Microscilla marina ATCC 23134: one gene and its partner. The protein of the gene in region 2 binds, or shares a complex with, the protein of the main gene of each other region. Links are inferred from orthologs where the notes say so. Each region holds a gene or a part of one and is shown on either strand. Other genes may lie near its edges.

Region 1 (3,054 bases), on a different replicon or contig from region 2:
CAAACACCCGGAAGAAAGTCTGCAGACGATGTACTGGAAACTCATTGCCCAGCTCTTTGCCTGTAAGTCGTTCTATTTGTAATTGGGTAGTATCTGCCACGTTCAAAAAACGGGAGGCTTTTAGATTGATATTGTCAATGCTAAAGTGGTTGTAGTCAAACAAACGGTGGTCTATCAGGGCTTCGGTGCGGTTATCGTCATAGCCAAAATAGTTGTTTTTGAGAATAATTTTTTTGATGATAAATTTTTGGGAAACCGTCTTGGTCTTCTTTGCTTTGGGCGATGAAAGTAGTTGCCCCAATGTGTCGGTAAATGCTACAATGTTGAGCTGTTCGGAGCCTGCATCTATAGCCAGGTTTACACTTGCCTGGTCTACCTCTACCCTATCAAGCACAATTTTATTGTTGGCAAATATAGTTTGATAGCTAAAATCAACCACTACATGTTGGGCAAAAATCATTTGCTTTTTTTGCAAATCCCGAATACTTACCTGCTGGAGGGTGGCTTTAGAACCGAGCCAATCTATGTCTAAATGCTCCAATTCCATCTCAAACCCGCTTTTGCTGGTCAGGTAGCGCATCATTTCTTGGGTAAGCACGGTTTGAGTAAACGAAAAATAAAGGGCAAAAACAGCCAACACAGTAAACCCTACAACACTTATCAAAAAAAACTTTATTATTCTAATCGTGATTTTTTTAATAACTTGCCGGGCATTACGCATTACTTTGCGCCACGGTTTTGGAGCATTTGATGTAACACTATTTTCTACCAAAGTTTTTTGCATCTATTTTTTTTAACACCCTAATAGCCTAGGATGAACCCTGATTTTTTAAACTCAAATATTAAGCCCAGTACTATACTTGCTATAGAATCGTCTTGTGACGAAACATCTGCCGCTGTAATAAAAGATGGCAAAGTATTATCTAATGTCATTGCCAACCAACAAGTACACGAAGCTTACGGTGGTGTAGTACCTGAACTTGCCTCGCGGGCACACCAAAAAAACATTGTCCCGGTGATCACCCAAGCCCTTGAGATGGCAAAAGTAAGCAAAAAGGATTTAAATGCCGTAGCTTTTACAAGAGGGCCTGGTTTATTGGGTGCATTGTTGGTAGGCACCTCGTTTGCCAAGTCGCTTGCCCTGGGGCTGGGTATCCCTTTGGTAGAGGTAAACCACATGCAAGCCCACGTACTGGCTCACTTTATCGATACGCCTAAACCCAAATTTCCGTTTCTTTGCCTTACTGTAAGCGGTGGGCACACCCAAATAGTGTTGGTAAGAAATTACCTGGAAATGGAGGTAATAGGTGAAACCCTGGACGATGCGGTTGGCGAAGCTTTTGACAAAACAGCCAAGCTGCTGGGTTTACCTTACCCAGGTGGTCCTATCATCGACCGTTATGCTCAAGAGGGCAACCCACTGGCTTTTCCTTTTCCTGAGGTAAATATGCCCAAACTCAACTACTCGTTTAGCGGTATAAAAACCAACATTTTGTATTTTTTGCGCGATAAAGTAAAAGAAGACGCGCAGTTTATCGAAAAAAATATGGCTGATATTTGCGCCAGCATCCAATATACTTTGATTCGCATTTTGTTGCATAAAGTAAAAAAAGCCGCCAAAGAAACTGGCATTAAAGAAATAGCCATTGCGGGGGGGGTTTCGGCCAATGCCGGATTGCGCCAGGCATTGACAGACCTGGCTGTTAAACAACAGTGGCAAGTGTACATTCCTGCGTTTGAGTATTGTACCGATAATGCGGCTATGATTGCCATTGCGGGCTATTACAAATACCAACAAGGAGAGTTTACCAACCAAAAGGTAAGTGCTATGCCCCGAATGAAATTCTAATAAAAAGCCACATTTCCCCCTCTCAATAGTAGTTTTTCAAGCCTTTAGAAACATACAACCAGTCAAACATAATGTTTGGCTGGTTTACTTACACATCAACTTTTTGTTTCAACTGCTCTTACCTGTTCACTGGTAGAACGGCTACCTTTTACCAAGCTGTAACTTGCTGGCATAGAATAGTGTTTTTGTGTAATTCTATTTTATACCTTATTTTTGTAAGGTTTTGATTGTATGTTTGTTATATCTATCCAATAAATCCCACACTCTTGAATGTATTATTTTTATTTAATCGGCTTTTATGGCACCCAACACTTTTTTTCTTATATCCATCAATAAAAAACTTGTTTTTTAGACAAACCTTACCTAAGATGGTTTTTTAGACAAATAGATGCAAGCCTTACCTGTGATTATCCAACTAATTCTAGGATTTTATCTATAAAGGTATAAAATTTGCCTCTGAGTATTATTGTACGATGTTTTTTTCTATGCCAAACACCCAACGTATAGGCTTACAGATGTTAAAATTTTGATAAATTATGGCGCAGTATATAGCATTTTCCCCAAAGGTAGAGGTATCTACCAATCTCATTTCCTCCATCATAGCAGCAATTCCTCAGCAAGAGCAAAAAGTAAGAAATATTTTCGCCCGCAATGGCATCAAAAACATACAAACCAGTGATTGGTTTGCCCAGCAAAAGTTTTTAAATAGCTATAAAGAAGTAGCCCAAAACTTAGGCCCCCACCTCTTGTTTGAGATGGGCAAGGCAATGTTTGAATCGTTGAGTTTTCCCGAAGAAATAAGAACCCTGGAAGCAGCCCTCAACCACCTTGATGTAGTACTACAGCAGAGTCACCGTGAGGGGCAAAGTGGGTACTACCGCTTGTTGAGCTTTGACCGACGTAAGAAAGAGGCCAGAGTAGAATGCAAAAACCCTTATCCCTGTTACCTCGATCGGGGCATTCTTACCGGACTAAGCCGTGGCTTTAAACCGAGTGATGCTTCGCTGATCAATGTACAGCTAGACAGCAACTTGCCGCATCGTTTGATTGGTGCCGAGTCGAGCATTTACAGTATTTTGTGGGTATAGTAGCACTGTATGCTTTCTGCCATTATTTTAAGAAATAAAAACGTTGGGTATTGTCGAAATGCTCAACGTTTTTTTATGTCCAAATAAAACTTGTGCTTTTAACATGTCCTCACAACG
Region 2 (3,228 bases):
AAATAGCCCTTACTATGCACCAAATGAAGGTGTTGTATGTATCGGGGGAAGAAAGTGAGCAACAGATAAAAATGCGTGCCGACCGGATTACCCAACAAAACGAGGGCTTGGTGGCCAGCCGCGAAAACTGCTACATTTTGACCGAAACCTCTACTCAAAATATATTTAAGCAAATAGAAGAATTTGCTCCTCAAATTTTGGTCATAGACTCGATCCAAACCTTGCACTCCAGCTTTTTAGAGTCGAGCGCGGGCACTGTATCGCAAGTACGCGAATGCACGGCTGAGCTGCTCAAGTTTGCCAAAGAAAGTCAAACTCCAGTATTTCTGATTGGGCACATCAACAAAGAAGGGAGCATAGCTGGCCCCAAGGTGCTGGAACACATGGTAGACACTGTACTACAGTTCGAGGGTGACCGCCACCTGGTATACAGAATTTTACGCGCCACCAAAAACCGCTTTGGCTCCACCTCTGAACTGGCCATTTATGAGATGCTGGGCGATGGCTTGCGCGAAGTAAGTAATCCTTCAGAAATATTAATTTCTCAACGCGACGATGACCTCAGTGGTATTTCTATTGGGGCAACCCTAGAGGGCAACCGCCCTTTACTGATAGAGGTGCAGTCGTTGGTGAGCACTTCAAACTATGGCACTCCTCAGCGCAGCAGTACCGGGTTTGACGGCAAACGGTTGAATATGCTGCTTGCCGTGCTTGAGAAAAGAGGTGGCTTTATGCTGGGCAATCAAGACGTATTTTTGAACATTACCGGAGGGCTTAAGATAGAAGACCCTGCTATAGACTTAGCAGTGTGTGTGTCGGTGGCATCGTCTTACAACGACATCAGTGTGTCAAACGACATGTGTTTTGCGGCAGAAGTGGGCTTGGGGGGCGAAATAAGGGCGGTAAACAAAGTAGAAAATCGCATTTCGGAAGCCGAAAAGCTGGGTTTTAAAGAAATATACATTTCTAAATATGCCCTCAAGAGCGTAAACCAGGACAACTATACCATCAAAATAAAAGCCTTTGGTAAAGTAGAAGAGGTATTTGAAGATTTATTTGGTTAGCCACCCAAACCTAATAGGGCGTATTTTAGTACGCCCTTTTTTTTGAATAAACCCCTCCCCTGCTTTGAGTATGTAATGAATCATCCGATGAAACCAAACGCACCACTGAAGGGCAAACTACTCAAGTAGTAATAAACAATTCGGTGACAAGGATAGCTTTCACCTTCGACAAATATTTTTTATAACAACCTCATTTTTTAACTTTGCCTTAATTTTTTAGAGCTGAATAAACAAAATAAATCTTGAGTTTAATTGTAAGTATAGAAACCTCCACCAAAGTTTGTTCGGTGGCACTGCACCAAGAAGGTGAGCTATTAGGTGATGCTACACTTTGGGTAGCACAATCACATTCTGTCATGCTTACCTCTCTTATAAAAGATGTGGTAAGCCACGCCCAACAAAAACTAGAAGACCTGGACGCAATAGCACTAGGCAAAGGCCCTGGCTCTTATACTGGGCTGCGCATTGGCACTGCCACTGCCAAAGGCTTATGCTTTGCCCTTGACAAACCCTTGGTAGCCATCAATTCGTTGCACGCAATGGCAGCTGCCCTGCAACACACTTCGGTAGATAAACACTGGTTTTGCCCTATGATAGACGCCCGCCGTATGGAGGTGTACTGCGCTGTGTATGACGAAGACTTGCAAGAACAACAAGCCACTGAAGCCAAAATTATAGACGCGAATTCTTTTGAAGATATTTTGAGCACCCAAAAGGTAGTGTTTTTTGGCGACGGGGCAGCCAAATGTAAAGAAGTATTAGGGAACAATTCCAACGCCTTATTTGTTGACAATTTCCACCCAACAGCCCGCTCGGTGGGTCAATTGGCGCACAAGGCTTTTGTAAAAGGGCAAACAGAAGATCTTGCTTACTTTGAGCCTTTTTATCTCAAAGACTTTGTGGCACTTAAGCCCACCAAGAAGTTTAAACTGTAACTTGATCTACCTGCAACTGCTCTCTTTTGTAATGTATATGCCTGCCAGCTGTACTTTTTGATGGGTTAAAAACAAAAAACTATGGAAGACGAAATTGTAAACCGGGTAGCGCAAAGCGCTCTTATTACGTTTAATTTGGAAGACTACTACAGCCACCACGAACGGGTGGTTTATGATATAAAAGACAATCTTTTTCAGGAAATGATTTTACGGGAAAAAGATTTCAGGGCGTTTGTAAAAGAACATGACTGGAGCCAATACCAAGATAAAAATGTGGCCATTATTTGTTCGGTAGATGCTATAGTGCCCACCTGGGCATATATGTTACTGGCACTACAGCTTGAACCTTATGCCCACCATTTTGTTTTTGGCGATTTGGCGGTTCTCGAACAAGCCTTGTTTCAAAAAGCCCTCCACAACATTGAGGTAGAAGAGTTTCGCGACAAAAAAGTTGTCATCAAAGGTTGTGGTGATTTGCCCATTCCCGAATATGCTTATGTAGAGCTTACCCGTTTGCTGCGCCCGGTAGTAGCCACTATGATGTATGGCGAACCTTGCAGCACGGTGCCTTTATTTAAACAAAGGAAAAAGAAATAAGTTACTCTACCCAGCTTTTAACTACGCTTTTTGTAAGCTACTGAAAATCAACGGGATACAAAAGTGTAGTTACTTGTGAACCGAATCTACAGCAGTTTGCTGTGATGAGCTCAACGCAGTTAAACAGGGTGTAGCACCGATATTCATCGGTATCTAAGGACTTGCGACTTGTCGCTTGAAGCTTGCCCCTGTCGGGACTTTTAACTTCATTGAGCTCAGTACAGTAAAGCTGCCCCGATGAATCGGGATTTAGAAATAGTTTCGGTTTTTCAAAAGTAACTTCATCGCCTCAGCTCGTGTCTCTACGAGCTGATCGAAACCCTGAAAAACACTATTTACAGGCACTACAACAAGGCGATTTAGCTTTGCTGAGCACCGATGCCTCGGTATCTAAGGACTCATAAACTCGGTTGTGGAGACACAAACTGAGGCGAAAAAATAGTAGGGTAGAGTACCTGATTGCACTCTAGGCAAACAAAAGGCAAAGAATTCACTATTGAATTCTTTGCCTTTTGTTAGTGGTAATTTTCTACGTTGCAGGCTTACTCCTTCTCAAACAATCCATTTACCAGGTTTACATACGCTTGTTTGGCCTCTTCGCTGTCCTTGCCTTTTATTTTTGCCCAGGCGTC

The links. Proteins that work in one complex are often made in the same cells at the same time.
Region 1: the proteins of tsaB (region 2) and tsaD are in contact, whole or in part, in a solved structure (PDB 4WQ4), measured with the Escherichia coli proteins. The link is inferred for Microscilla marina ATCC 23134 from one-to-one orthologs.

The regions. Positions count from the first base shown.
Region 1 is NZ_AAWS01000035.1:71,538-74,591, reverse strand. The notes cover bases 1-2,831. They hold tsaD (tRNA (adenosine(37)-N6)-threonylcarbamoyltransferase complex transferase subunit TsaD), read left to right. Parts: upstream 1-814; coding sequence 815-1,849; downstream 1,850-2,831. Other genes in these bases: M23134_RS25645 (hypothetical protein), read left to right, coding at 2,386-2,831; M23134_RS25655 (translocation/assembly module TamB domain-containing protein), read right to left, coding at 1-784. In the rest of the region: more of M23134_RS25645, read left to right, coding at 2,832-2,937.
Region 2 is NZ_AAWS01000008.1:2,309-5,536, reverse strand. What follows is about bases 245-3,152. They hold tsaB (tRNA (adenosine(37)-N6)-threonylcarbamoyltransferase complex dimerization subunit type 1 TsaB), read left to right. Parts: upstream 245-1,306; coding sequence 1,307-1,999; downstream 2,000-3,152. Other genes in these bases: M23134_RS08480 (acyl-CoA-binding protein), read right to left, coding at 3,139-3,152; M23134_RS08485 (DUF2480 family protein), read left to right, coding at 2,081-2,596; radA (DNA repair protein RadA), read left to right, coding at 245-1,064. Also shown: more of radA, read left to right, coding at 1-244; more of M23134_RS08480, read right to left, coding at 3,153-3,228. UniProt on the Escherichia coli protein: Required for the formation of a threonylcarbamoyl group on adenosine at position 37 (t(6)A37) in tRNAs that read codons beginning with adenine.